2 regions of the Streptomyces sp. PH9007 genome follow, and region 2 is predicted to be linked to the other one. Evidence: riboswitches for the same ligand, from Rfam matches in the RefSeq annotation. Region 2 holds a riboswitch; the other holds the start of a gene.
What was found. A riboswitch is a leader RNA that binds a small molecule or an ion and turns the genes downstream of it on or off. The one in region 2 is predicted to bind thiamine pyrophosphate.
Positions count from the first base shown of each region.

Region 1: it holds a riboswitch for thiamine pyrophosphate, as region 2 does, so the genes downstream of both, thiC (phosphomethylpyrimidine synthase ThiC) here and thiO (glycine oxidase ThiO) in region 2, are expected to answer to the same signal.

Region 1 is NZ_CM187440.1:3,054,724-3,061,811, reverse strand. It holds gene ACTFAP_RS13905 (cupin domain-containing protein) at 1-171, shown strand, start outside; gene ACTFAP_RS13900 (DUF5326 family protein) at 321-533, shown strand; gene ACTFAP_RS13895 (YibE/F family protein) at 499-1,770, opposite strand; TPP riboswitch at 1,845-1,958, shown strand; gene thiC (phosphomethylpyrimidine synthase ThiC) at 1,953-3,551, shown strand; gene ACTFAP_RS13885 (BRO-N domain-containing protein) at 3,581-4,519, opposite strand; gene ACTFAP_RS13880 (DUF2637 domain-containing protein) at 4,702-5,403, shown strand; gene ACTFAP_RS13875 (SAM-dependent methyltransferase) at 5,589-6,389, shown strand; gene ACTFAP_RS13870 (SDR family NAD(P)-dependent oxidoreductase) at 6,386-7,088, opposite strand, start outside.
Region 2 is NZ_CM187440.1:1,229,462-1,236,549, reverse strand. It holds gene pknB (Stk1 family PASTA domain-containing Ser/Thr kinase) at 1-630, opposite strand, end outside; gene ACTFAP_RS05420 (DUF4190 domain-containing protein) at 718-2,019, opposite strand; gene ACTFAP_RS05415 (thiazole synthase) at 2,135-2,875, opposite strand; gene thiS (sulfur carrier protein ThiS) at 3,032-3,250, opposite strand; gene thiO (glycine oxidase ThiO) at 3,247-4,425, opposite strand; TPP riboswitch at 4,445-4,530, opposite strand; gene ACTFAP_RS05400 (NAD(P)/FAD-dependent oxidoreductase) at 4,723-5,946, shown strand; gene ACTFAP_RS05395 (Rv2175c family DNA-binding protein) at 6,038-6,403, shown strand; gene thiE (thiamine phosphate synthase) at 6,539-7,088, shown strand, end outside.

The sequences.
Region 1 (7,088 bases), 1.8 Mb from region 2:
GACGTGCTGAACTTCGTGGTCAGCGGTCATGCCGAGGTCACGGTGGGTGGGGAGACCACCCGGGTGGCGCGCGGCAGCATCGTCTACGTCCCGGCGCACACCCCGTGCAAGTTCCACCACATCACGGAAGATCTGCGGGTGATGGTCATCTTCTCTCCGCCCGAAGGGTGACCTCCGGGCCCGTGGACCTCAGGGTTCCCTCGGGGGACGGTCAGGGGAGGACCGGGGCCGCGGGGCCTCCCGTCCGCCCACGGGCCCGCTTAGCATCGACATGACGGTGCCGGGGGATGTCGGAGAGCGGATGTGAGGAGCCGTGCGTCATGAAAGAACTGTTCAGGTCACTGCCGTGGTGGGTGCGCTGGGTCGCCATCCCCGCCATCGTGCTGGTGGTCTTCGGCGGGCTGATCACCTCGGTGCTCACGTGGCTGATGAGTCTGATGTTCAAGATCCTGGTCTGCGCGGCACTCATCGCGCTGCTGATCTTCATCGTGCGGAAGTTCACCTCTTCCTCCTCCTCCGGCGGCGGTTGGTAGGAGCCGTGCCGCCGTCCGGCCCGTCCCCCGCGGGCCGGTCGGCGCTCACCACCAGCGCCGCGAGCACGGTGGTGACGGGTACCGAGGCGACCAGGCCGATCGAACCGACCAGGGTCCGTACGATCTCCTCGGACACCAGCTCGCTGAACGCCACGGTGCCCACGCTCGCGTTGGCCACCGTGAACAGCAGCAGCAGGGGCAGCGCGGCTCCCGCGTACGCCAGCACCAGGGTGTTGACCACCGAGGCGATGTGGTCCCGGCCGATGCGCATGCCCGCCCGGTAGAGCTTGAGCCAGCCGGCGTCCGGCTCGGCCGCCTTGAGTTCCCACACCGCCGAGGTCTGGGTGACGGTGACGTCGTCGAGGACGCCGAGCGATCCGATGAGGATGCCGGCCAGCAGCAGTCCGCGGATCTCGATGCCGGGGTAGAGGGCGTGGATCAGGCCGGTCTGGTCGTCGGTGTTGCCGGACAGATGCGCCCAAGCGGTGAACAGCGAGCCCAGCAGGCCGATCAGCACCAGCGAGATGAGTGTGCCGAGCACCGCCACCGAGGTGCGGGCGTTGACACCGTGACACAGGTAGAGCGTCACCAGCATGATGGCGCTGCCGCCGATCACCGCCACCAGCAGCGGGTTCGAGCCGTGCAGGATGGCCGGGAGGATGAACAGCGTCAGCAGCCCGAAGCTGACCACCAGGCCGATCAGCGCCAGCAGCCCGCGCATCCGCCCCACCAGGACGACCGCGACGGCGAAGACGGCGGCCAGCAGGAGGATGGGGAACTTCCGGTCGACGTCGGAGACGCTGTACTGGAGTTCCTCGGGGGCGTTGGGCGCGTACGCCACGATCACCTTCTGCCCGGCGTGGAACTTCTGCGTGGCGTCCGGGGGCACCACCTCCTGGAAGGTACGGCCGGTGTGCGGGCCGGTGGTCACCTCGATGGTGGCCTGGGCGCACTGTCCCTCCACGCCGCGCGGAACCTGCACCCCGAGCTCGGCGCAGTCCTGCTCCTCGACGCCGGTGACCTTCGCCTCCTCGAACTGCTGGTCGAAGCCGACGCCGGTGTGCTCGTCGCCCGCGGTGGGGGCGCCACCGGGCCACAGCAGGAGCAGACCGCCCGCCACCGCCACCGCGAACGGGATCAGCACGGCCGCTATGACCCGCCGCAGATGGGCCGAGACGGGGGGCGGCGGCCCGTGGCTGTGGCTGTGGCCGTGGCTGTGTCCATGGGTGTCTGTCACGCGCCGATCATCGCAAGAGAATCCCGGGCGCACTGTTCAGCCGGGCCGGGGAACCGTTAGCGTAGGCGGCGATTATGTGACATCGCGGGAGCTCCGAGCACGGGGCTGAGAGGGCGCTGAACGAGCTGCGCCGACCGCCGAACCTGGTACCGGGTAATGCCGGCGTAGGGAGTTGGGTCATCATGACCAAGCAGGACACACGTGTGCTCGGATCGCACAAGGGATATGTCACGGGATCGCGCCCGGACTTGCGGGTGCCGGTGCGGCGCGTGCACCTCACCGACGGGCGGGACGTGACGCTGTACGACACCTCGGGTCCGTACACCGACCCGGAGGTGACCACGGATGTACGGCGCGGACTGCCGGCGCTGCGCGCCGGATGGCTGGCCGAACGGGCCGCGCGGCGGCGCCCCGCGGACGGGCTGACGCAGCTGGCGTACGCCAGGCGCGGGGAGATCACCGAGGAAATGGAGTACGTGGCGATCCGGGAGGACCGCTCCCCCGAGTTCGTGCGCGAGGAGATCGCGGCGGGCCGGGCGGTGCTGCCGGCCAACGTGAACCACCCGGAGGCCGAGCCGATGATCATCGGCAAGAACTTCCTGGTGAAGGTGAACGCCAACATCGGCAACTCCGCCGTCACCTCCTCCATCGAGGAGGAGGTGGAGAAGATGCGCTGGGCGACGCGCTGGGGCGCCGACACCATCATGGACCTGTCGACCGGCAAGGACATCCACACCACCAGGGAGTGGGTGCTGCGCAACTCCCCGGTGCCGGTGGGCACGGTGCCGCTGTACCAGGCGCTGGAGAAGACCGGCGGCCGGGCGGAGGAGCTGAGCTGGGAGATCTTCCGCGACACGGTGATCGAACAGGCCGAGCAGGGCGTGGACTACATGACCGTGCACGCCGGGGTGCTGCTGCGGTACGTACCGCTGACGGCGCGCCGTACGACGGGGATCGTCTCGCGCGGCGGCTCGATCATGGCGGCGTGGTGCCTGGCGCACCACGAGGAGAGCTTTCTGTACACGCACTTCGCGGAACTGTGCGAGATCCTGCGGGCGTACGACATCACGTTCTCGCTTGGGGACGGGCTGCGGCCGGGGTCGATCGCGGACGCCAACGACGAGGCGCAGTTCGCGGAGCTGCGGACGCTGGGCGAACTGAACCGGATCGCCAAGTCCCATGACGTGCAGACCATGATCGAGGGCCCCGGGCATGTCCCGATGCACAAGATCAAGGAGAACGTGGACCTGCAGCAGGAGATCTGCGAGGAGGCGCCGTTCTACACGCTCGGGCCGCTGACGACGGACATCGCGCCCGCGTACGACCACATCACGTCGGCGATCGGTGCGGCCATGATCGGATGGTGGGGCACGGCGATGCTGTGTTACGTGACGCCGAAGGAGCACCTGGGGCTGCCGGACCGGGACGATGTGAAGACCGGCGTGATCACGTACAAGATCGCGGCGCACGCGGCGGATCTGGCGAAGGGCCATCCGGGGGCGCAGCGGTGGGACGACGCGCTGTCGCAGGCGCGGTTCGACTTCCGCTGGGAGGACCAGTTCAATCTGGCGCTCGACCCGGACACGGCGCGGGCCTTCCATGACGAGACCCTGCCGGCTGAGCCGGCGAAGACGGCGCACTTCTGCTCGATGTGCGGGCCGAAATTCTGCTCGATGAAGATCTCGCACGACATCAGGGCCGAGATGGACCGTAAATCGGAGGAGTTCGCGCAGGCCGGGAACCGGGTGTACCTGCCGCTGGCGGAGACCGACGGGAGCTGACGGGCACGGCGCGTTCCGGCCGGCGCCGGTCAGTGCAGCGCGTACACCGGTGCGTTGTGCAGAATGCCGATCTGGCGGATGCAGTGCCGCCTGAGCAGAAAACGCAGACTGTCGTGCACCCGGGCCGAGCTGAGGCCGGTGCGGGCGGCGATCTCGTCGACGGACCAGTTGACCTGGCCGTCGGTGACGAGGGCGGGAGCGAGCAGCACAGCGACGGCCCACACGTCGTCGGTGACCGTGAGCCGCTCCCGCCAGCCGGCCAGCAGTTCCTCGGCGCCCCGCCCCCGCGGGCGGGGCGCCGTACGCTGCCGGGGCACCCGTGGTGCGGGTACCGGTGACGGTGCGGGGCCGAGCCGGTCACGGATGCCGCCGAGCACGTCGGCGACGGACCGCAGGGCATCCGCCATCTCCCGCCGCGCGGCGTTCGCCTCGCGCTGCACGGCGGCAAGCGCCGCGTCATCGCGCAGGGCGCGCTCTTCCAGCCGCACGATCGCGTCGGCGACCTGGGGCGGCATGGCGTACACGACGGGGGCCCCGGGGGCGGCGGGCTGGAGTTCGGCGGCGGGCAGGGAGTAGGAACCCTCGCGCTGGATGGTGACGATGACGTCGAGCATCCACTCCTTGAAGGGCCCGCAGGTGGGCTTGGTGCAGCCGGTCACCAGGAACAGCAGCCCCTGGAGATTCACCATCTGCAAATTCCTCCGCCAGTTCTGACCTGCGATGTTGCGAGAACTGTGACCTCCGGTCACAGTTGCCAGCGGCCGGCGGAACCGCTCGGGGACGTGATCGGTCAGGGCCTTGCGCGTGGTGGTGTAGCCCAGCTCCCGGCACACGTCGGCCGCCGGGAACCAGTGCTCGCCCTCCGGGGTGGTCAGCCGCCGGGCGCGGGCCCCGGTCGCCGCGAAGACGAAGTCGCCGATGTCGATGGCTTCGTGGCGCGGTACCGGCTGGGGCTGCTGATCATTCATGTTTGTACGGTAAGCGTGCCTTTCCGCCATGTTGCTCCGAACGAACTGAAGTTCACCCGGGAGTGGGATATTCAGCCGCAATTCCGAGATAAGCCATGGCATTCATCGTTTCATTAATAAATAAACTGGACATTCACTCCAATGCCACGCATCGAGGCCAAATGCAGTGTCGTTGGCGGAGTATGACTCCACAGAATCCCTCGGCCCACCCCGAACCCCCTTACGGATCGGTCCTGTACGAGGCGGAGGACACCCAGCACCTGCTGCGGAACGGCGAAGGGAGCTGGCAGTTCGACGGCGATCTCGCCCAGCTCCTGCAGACCGCCGCCGCCCCCCAGCCGACCCCCCGCCACCACGCACCGGCGCACGCCGCCCCCGTCCCCGACGCGGGCGATCCCAGCGCCCGCCACCGGCGGCCCCGGCGGCGCGTCCCGCTGCCCAGCCGGCCCGGCCCGGTGCAGTGGCTGCGCTGGAGCAGTCTGCTCATCGCCGCGTGCCTCACCGTCATCGCCGCCATGCTCAGCATTCTCGGCGGCCTCATCTCCTACGTCCCGCTGCGCGAGATGGTCTCCCCGACCGCCGCCAGCGGGCTCACCGGCTGGTGGCCGGTGCTGATCTACGGGCCGTGGCTGGTCGCGTCCCTGTCGATCGTGCGGGCCGCCCTGCACCAGCGCCGGGCCGCCCACTCCTGGGCCGTGGTGATCTTCTTCTCCGGCCTCGCGGTCTACCTCTGCGTCGAGCAGGCCCCCAACACGGTCACCGATCTGGCCGTCGCCGGGCTGCCGCCGATCTCCGCGCTGGTGGCCTTCCACCAACTGGTGCGCCAGATCACCCTGATCAACCCGCCCCGGCACGCCGTCCCGCAGCCCCGCCCCGCCCGGTGACCCACCCGGACGTCCGGGAACGGGAAGACCCCCGGTGCCGGAACCTCCGGCATTCCTCCAGACTTCGGAGGGCGGGGACGGCGCGCCGGACGATCCTCCCGGCCCTGACCGCACCCCTCCCGCCCCAGCCTGCTCAGCATTAAGCTGACGGGCACTCACCACGACGGCGGCGGAGGGACACTGCGATGAGCGACGAGGCCATCCCGGGGATCGACCTGAGCCGGCCCAGCATCGCGCGGACCTACGACTACCTCATCGGCGGCAAGGACAACTACGCCGTCGACCGGGAGTTCGGCGACGAGTTCATCGTGAAACTGCCCGGCGCCGTCCAGATGGCCATCGACAACCGGCAGGCGCTGGTACGGGCCATCGGGGACATCGCCGGTACGACGGGGATCCGGCAGTTCATCGACTTCGGCAGCGGCCTGCCCACCGCCGACAACGTGCACCAGGTCGCCGAGCGGCACGCCCCCGAGGCGCGCGTGGTGTACGTCGACAACGACCCCATCGTGCTCGCCCACGGCCGGGCGCTGCTCGCCGAGAACGACCACACCGTCGTGATCCAGGCCGACCTGCGCCGTCCCCGTGCCATAAGGGAGGACCCCGCCCTCCTGCGGCTCATAGATTTCGACCGGCCGGTCGGCGTCATCCTCTCCGCCGTGCTCCATCACCTCAACGACGACGAGGACCCGTACGGCGTCATGCGGTTCTGGCGGGAGGCCGTGCCCTCCGGCAGTTACTTCTTCATCAGCCACTTCCGCAGCCGCCGCGACCCGGAGTCGGCGAAGCTGGAGGGGCTGCTCCAGGGGTCGCTCGGCCGGGGCCGCTGGCGCACGGACGAGGAGATATCCGCGCTGTTCGAGGGCCTGGACATCCTGGAGCCCGGCATCCGCCCCGCCGCCGAGTGGCGGCCCGCGCTGGAGCACCGCTCGTCGCTGACGATCTGGCAGCAGCTGCTGGTCGTCGGCCTGGCCGTCAAACCCTAGCGACCGCGCTCCGCGCCGCCGTTGACCTGGATGACCTGGGCCGTGATGTGCCCGGCCGCGTGTGAGGCCAGCCAGTGCAGGGTCTGCGCCACATCACCTGGCTCGCCCGCCCGGCCGTTGAGGGTCTCGGCCACCCGCGCCCGGTGCCGCTCCTCCGACATGCCGCCGCCGAAGAACTCCGTGTCGTCGATCAGCCCCGGCGCCACCACATTGACCGTGACGCCGCGCGGCCCGAACCGCCGTGCCAGGTCGAAGGCGTAGGGGTGCAGGGCCGCCTTGCTGCCGCCGTAGCCGCCGGCCCCGGAGCCGCGCAGGGCGGCGATCGAGGACACGAACAGCACCCGTCCGCCCGGTGAGGCCAGCCGGTCCCGCAGCGCCTCGGTCAGCAGCACCGCCGTCAGGGTGTTGATCCGGAAGGACTCGGTCCACTCGTGCGCCGCCGCCACCAGCGGGTCGCTCCCGTCACCGGGAGGAGCCGGTGCGAGCCCGCCCGCGTTGTGGATCAGTACGTCCACCGTGCCGAACCGCTCCCCGATCACCGCCGCCGCCCGCGCCACCTGCGCCCGGTCCGTCAGGTCGGCCGGTACCGGCACCGCCCCCTCGATCCGCTCCGCCGCCCGTTCCAGCACGTCCGCGCGGCGCCCGATCAGCACCGGGGTGTCGCCCCCGCGCGCGAACGCCTCCGCCGTGGCCAGGCCG
Region 2 (7,088 bases):
CAGCTCGTACAGCAGCACCCCGCAGGCGTAGACGTCGGCGCGCTGGTCGGCGGTGCCGTGCTCGATGCGCTCGGGCGCCAGGTACGAGACGGTGCCCAGCAGGGTGCCGGTGTCGGCGGAGGTCTGGTGGTCGACGCCGCGCGCCAGGCCGAAGTCGGCGACCTTGACCCGGCCGTTCCCGCCGATGAGGACGTTCTCGGGCTTGATGTCGCGGTGCACGAGCCCGGCCCGGTGGGCGGCGGCCAGACCGGCCAGCAGCGGCTCCACGATGTCCAGCACGGCCCGCGGCGACAGCGCGCCGCGCTCGCGCAGCAGGTCGCGCAGGGTGCAGCCGGCCACGTACTCCATGGCCAGGTAGACGTAGTCCCCGTCGCGGCCCTGGTCGAGCACGCCGACGATGTTCTGGTGGTCGAGGCGGGCCACCGACTTGGCCTCGCGGATGAAGCGCTCGGTGAAGTCGGCGTCGTCCGCCAGCGAGGGGTGCATGACCTTGACGGCCAGCTCGCGTTCGAGGCGGGTGTCCACCGCCCGGTAGACCGTGGCCATGCCGCCGACGGCGATCCGCTCGTCCACGCGGTAACGGCCGTCGAGTACATGCCCGATCAGCGGGTCCTGAAGGGTGGTGTCCACGGCTGTTGAGTCTACGGTCTGCCGCGGACACCCACCCGGCCGCCGCGGTCCTGTGATCAGGACCGCAGCAAAACAGTGACGGAAGTGTCAGCTACCCGTTGCCAGTCCGAGCAGGGAGCGGATCTCGATCTCGGTGTCGATGCCCAAGGTGCCGTAACCCTGCTCGTAGTTCTCCCACACCGCGGCCTCGTCACCGGCGTCGGCCAGGTCCTGCCAGTACGGCAGGCTGCTCTCGCGGGCGTCGATCAGCTCGGCGACCAGCGTCTCCAGTTCGGCGTCGGACCAGGTGGCGGCGGAGAGCGCGGCGATCTCGTCCTCGATGACGGACGCCATGGCGTCACCCCACGACCGGAAGGCGGGGACGCCGGAATCCTCCGACGGCTCCATCCACGACTCGGTGTCCAGCGCGCCGGTGATCTCCAGGTAGCCCAGGGCGTCGGCGCTCAGCGCGCTCTCGTCGGGGCGCAGCGACTCGGACATCGACCGGCCGCTGGCGAGCCCGAAGAAGCACAGGATCTCGCGGTCGCCCATGCCCCAGCTGGCTTCCTCGGGGTGGTAGTAGAAGATCCCGGTGTCCTCACCGATCGTCCAGGTGTCCAGGATGTAGGGCTGGACGAGCCGGTTGCACTCGGTGTTGGCGATCTCCACCATCTCGTCCATGCCGGGGAAGGTGTCGTACCCGGTGACCTCGAAGGAGCCGAACGCCTCGGCCTCGTGCGGCACGTCGCAGGGGTAGAGGGTGACGTCGGTCTCGCTGGCGCCCTCCTCGCCCTGGTAGTCGGAGAGGCCGCTGGTGTCGAAGCAGTCGCCGACGGCGATGTCGAAGACGGTGATCCCCTCGCCGTCGGGCGCGACCTCGCGCCCGGGCTCGCCGGTCTCCTCGTCGGTGGCCGACTCGCTGGGGGAGGGGGTGGGGGTCGCCTCGCTGCCCTTGTCGTCCTTGAGGAACACCGTGGGGACCAGGATCGCCAGCGTGATGATCTGCACGGCGGCCAGGGCGATACCGGCGATGGCCAGCGGCCTGCCGCGCTCCCCGGTCTTCTTCACCTGGTTGAGGCCCAGGATGCCCAGGATCAGCGCGATCGGGGCCATGGCCAGCAGGCCGGTCACCAGCGAACCGATGGCCAGGCCGTTGGTCCTGGCCGGCGGCTGCGGCTGTCCGTACGGCGGCGGGACGGGGCCGCCGGGGTAGCCGGGGCCTCCCGGGTAGCCGGGGCCCGCGGGGCCACCGGGCGGCGGGTAGCCGTAGCCCTGCGGCGGGCCGGGCACCGGCGCCTGGCCCGGGTAACCGTAGCCCGGGGTGGGGGGCCCGGGCGGAGGGGAGGCGGAGGCGTACGGGTTCTGGCCCTGCTCCGGTCCCTGCGGCGGCGGTTGGGGCGGTGTGCTCACGGTCGATCTCTCCTTCAGCTGCCGCTCAGGAGACGGGCCGGCCCGCGGCGCGCGATCCCCCGTAACGGACAGAATGGTCCCCCAGATCCGGCGATCGTATATCAGTACGATCGGATCAATACGCCGGTCGTTCGGGGTCCAGCTCCGCCCGCCCCTCCAACGGCGAGGAGGCCAGGGCGAAATGCCGCCGCGGAATCCGCCCCGCGCCGAACGCCAGCCGCCCCGCCTCGACCGCGTGCCGCATCGCCCGCGCCATCGGCACCGGACGCTGCGCCCGCGTCACCGCCGAGGCCAGCATCACACCGGCGCAGCCCAGCTCCATGGCCAGCGCCGCGTCCGAGGCGGTGCCCGCGCCCGCGTCCAGGATCACCGGCACCCCGGCCCGCTCGGTGATCAGCGCGAAGTTGTGCGGATTGCGGATGCCGAGCCCCGAGCCGATCGGCGAGCCCAGCGGCATCACCGCCGCGCACCCCGCCTCCTCCAGGTGCCGCGCCAGCACCGGGTCGTCGTTGGTGTAGGGGAGCACCGTGAAACCGTCGTCCACCAGCGTCTCGGCGGCGTCCAGCGTCGCCACCGGATCCGGCAGCAGGGTGCGCTCGTCGGCGATGACCTCCAGCTTGACCAGTGCGGTGCCCAGCGCCTCGCGCGCCAGCCGCGCGGTCAGCACCGCCTCGCCCGCGGTGAAACAGCCCGCGGTGTTCGGCAGCGGCGCGATGCCGAGGTTGCGCAGGATGCCGAGCACCGAGCCCCGTACCCCGGGATCCACCCGGCGCATCGCCACCGTCGTCAGCTGGGTGCCGGAGGCGGCCAGGGCGCGCTCCAGCACCTCGGGGCTGGGGGCGCCGCCGGTGCCCATGATCAGCCGGGAGGTCAGCCGCAGCGGGCCGAGCACCAGGACGTCGTCCCCGTCGCCCGGAGGGGGGCCGCCGGCGGTGGCGGCGTTCGCGGGGTCGTGCGCGGCGCCGGTCGCGGGGTCGTTCGCCGCGTCGCTCGTGAGGTCGGTCATCGGTCGTCAGCCTCCCTGGACGGCGGTCAGGATCTCCACCCGGTCACCCGGCGCCAGCGTGGTGCCGTGCCAGCGGGCCCGGGGGACCACGCACTCGTTGACCGCCGCCGCGACCCCCGCCCCCGATGCGCGGGAGAGCAGCTCGGTGACCAGGTCGGCCAGGGTCGTACCGGGGGCCAGCTCGCGCGGGGCGCCATTGACGGAAACGGTCGGGGTCCCGCTCATGCCGGCACCACCGAGGGGAACCGCAGCGGGCTGAAGGGCCGCGCGATCGCCGGGAGTTCGCCGGTGACCAGCGACTCGGCCAGCACCTCCCCGGTCAGCGGGGTGAGCAGCACCCCGTTGCGGTGGTGCCCGGTCGCCAGCTGGAGCCCCGGCAGCGCGGTGGGCCCCAGCAGCGGCGCGTTGTCGGGGCTGCCGGGCCGCAGCCCCGCGAGGCATTCGCGCAGCGGCAGCTCGGTGATGCCGGGCACCAGCTCGTGCGCGTCCCGCAGCAGCTGATAGACGCCGCCCGCGGTCACCGTGGTGTCCCAGCCCTGCTCGCAGGAGGTGGCGCCCACCACGAGTTCGCCGTCGGCGCGCGGCACCAGATAGACGGCCGAGCCGCGCACCACGGCCCGCACCGTACGGGAGAGGAACGCGCCGCCGCCCGTGCCCCCCGGCCCCGGCGGCATGTGCAGCCGCAGCACCTCGCCCTTGACCGGGCGGACCGGCGGGGCGATCCCGGGTGGCAGCCCCGGCAGTTCACCGCTGTGGCTGCCGGCCGCCAGCACCGTACGGGCGGCGGACAGCGCCGTACCGTCCGCCAGGACCGCGCCGGTGGCCCGGTCCCCGGTGACGGTCAGTTCGCGCACCCGCTCGCCGTGGAAGATGACACCCGCCCGTTCACAGGCGGTCAGCAGCGCGGCGGCCAGCCGGCGCGGGTCGACCTGATGGTCGCCGTCCACCCGCAGCCCGCCGCGCACCCCCGGGGCCAGCATCGGCTCCAGCCGCCGGCACTCGCGACCGGTGAGCCACTGCGAGCTCAGCCCGCACCGCTGGTGCAGCGCGTGCACCTCGCGCAGCTGGGCACGGTCGTCCGCGTCCAGCGCGACCGCCAGGGTGCCGCAGGCGCGGAAGCCGACGCCGGAGCCCGCGGCGTCCTCCAGCTCGGCGGCGAAGTCCGGGTAGCGGGCGGCCGAGGCGAGGTTGAGTTCGAGGAGCGGTTCCTCGCCGTGGTGCAGTTCGGTGACGGCGGCGAGCATGCCGGCGGCCACCCGCGCGGCGCCGCCGCCCGGCGCCGGGTCGGCCACGGCGACGCTCAGCCCCCGCCCGGCGGCCCGCCAGGCGGTGACCAGACCGATGACGCCGCCGCCGATGATCAGGACATCGGACGTACGGCCTGCGGACGCTGAGGGCATGGACCTCACCACGCGGCTGCTCCCTTCGCCGGCATGACCCGGATCAGGTTCGTACGGTCGGAGGCCGCCCGCCTCCCTCTCAGCCCGGACCGCCGGGCTCCCGTGTGCTCTGTCGCCCGCCACAGTAGTACGGGCGGGGCCGGGGACGAAAAGCCCCCGGAACCCGGCGGCTTCCCGCGCCCCGTGCCGGACGTCCCGGCGGCGGGCCGGTGTTCGCGCCCGCGCACCGGGCGGAACGCGGCATCCCCGTGGAGCGCGGCAGCCGGGCCCGGTGCGGCGCGCGCGTAGGGTGGCCGCGTGGAGCAACGGGATCAGCGGGTCGTCATCGCCGGGGCCGGGCTCGCCGGCGCGCAGACCGCGGTGCGGCTGCGCGAAGCGGGCTGGGCCGGAACCGTCACCGTGGTCGGGGCCGAGCACCACCGGCCCTACGACCGCCCGCCACTGTCCAAGGACGTGCTGCTCGGCAAGGCCGAAGGCGCGCCCCTCGATGTGGACTTCGACACCCTCGGCATCGAACTCCTGCTGGGCCGCGCCGCCACCGGAATCGACGCCGGCGCCCGCGCGCTGCGCACCGACGCCGGACCCGTGCCGTACGACCATCTCGTCATCGCCACCGGCGCCGAGGCGCTGACCCTGCCCGGCAGCGAAGCGGCCCCCGGCGTCCATGTGCTGCGCACCCTGGACGACGCCGCCCGGCTGCGCCCGCTGCTGACCGCCCGCAGCCCGCTCGTCGCGGTCGGCGCCGGCTGGATCGGCGCCGAGGTCGCCACCGCCGCCCGCGCCGCCGGGGCCCCCGTCACCGTGCTGGAGGCCGCCGGCCACCCGCTGCCCGGCGCGCTGCCGCCGGAACTCACCGCACCGATGCGCCAGTGGTACGCGGACGCCGGCGCCGAACTGCGCACCGGCGCCCGGGTGGCGGCCGTCCGGCCGGGCGAGGTGGAGCTGGACGGCGGCGAGCTGCTGCCCGCCGGCGCCGTGCTGGTGGGCATCGGCTCCCGCCCCGCCACCGGCTGGCTGGAGGGCAGCGGCGTCGAACTGGCCGCCGACGGCTCGGTCCGCGCGGACGACCGGCTGCGCACCTCACTGCCCGGGGTGTACGCGGTCGGCGACTGCGCGTCCTTCCCCTCGGCCCGGTACGGCCGCCGGCTGCTGGTGCACCACTGGGACAACGCGCTGGCCGGGCCCGCCACGGTCGCCGCCCAGGTCACCGGGACGGCCGACACGGCGTACGACCCGGTGCCGTACTTCTGGAGCGAGCAGTTCGGCCGCTTCGTGCAGTACGCCGGGCAGCACGGCCCGCACGACACGCTGCTGTGGCGGGGCGACCCCGCCGCCGGTGGCGCCCCGGGCGCGGCCTGGTCGGTGTGCTGGCTGGACGGCGCCGGGGTGCTGCGGGCGGTGTGCGCCGTGGACCGGCCGCGCGACCTGGCCCAGGGCCGCCGGCTCATCGAACGCGGGGCCCGCCTGGATCCGGTGCGGGCCGCCGACCCCGCCGTGCCCCTGAAGAACGCGACGGCCTGACCGGCGGGGGCGGCCCCCCCGCACGGCGGTACCGTCCCTCCGCTGCCACTCCCCGATGACGCCTGTCAGTCGGAGGTGGCAGGCTTGAGGTGTGACCGAGATTGATGCGAAAACCGAAGCTCTCGTCCCCGACTGGCTCACCCTCCCCGACATCGCCGAAGCGCTGGACGTGGAAGTGACCCGGGTTCGTCAGCTGGTCAAGGAGGGGCAGCTGATCGCCGTGCGCCGGGGCGAGAACCGGGTGCTCCAGGTGCCGTCCGCCTTCATCGGCGAGGGCAGGATCGTCAAGGGCCTGGTCGGCACCCTGACGCTGCTGCGCGACGACGGCTTCACCGACGAGGAAATGCTGGAGTGGCTCTTCACCCCCGACGACAGCCTGCCCGGCACGCCCGCCGACGCCCTGCGGGAGAACCGCGGGACCGAGGTGAAGCGGCGGGCCCAGGCCCTGGCCGTGTGACGGCCGGACGCGCGACCGCCCGACCGTTGCACCGAACGACCGCTTGACCGTACGACCGCTTGACCGGTGGCGCGGCACCCGTGGTGCCGCGCCACCGCACCGACCCGCGAAGCAGCACCACCGAGGGGGAGAGCCGTGACCGACGGCATCGCCGGCGCCCGGCTGTATCTGTGTACTGACGCCAGGAAGCGCCAGGGCGACCTGCCCGCCTTCCTGGACGCCGTCCTGGCCGGCGGCGTGGACATCGTCCAGCTGCGCGACAAGAGCCTGGAGGCCGCCGAGGAACTGGAGCTGCTGGAGGTCTTCGCCGACGCCTGCCGGCGGCACGGCAGGCTCCTCGCGGTCAACGACCGCGCCGACGTCGCGCACGCCGCCCGCGCCGACGTGCTCCACCTCGGGCAGGGCGATCTGCCGGTGCCCGCCGCCCGCGCGCTGCTCGGCACCGGGGTGCGCATCGGGCGCTCCACCCACAGCGAGGCCCAGGTCGACGCGGCCCTCGCCCAGCCCGGCGTGGACTACTTCTGCACCGGCCCCGTCTGGCCCACCCCCACCAAACCGGGCCGCTCCGCCCCCGGGCTGCCCCTGGTGCGGTACGCGGCCGCCCGCCGCCCCGAGCGGCCCTGGTTCGCCATCGGCGGCATCGACGCCGGCAACCTGGATCAGGTGCTGGAGGCCGGGGCCCGCC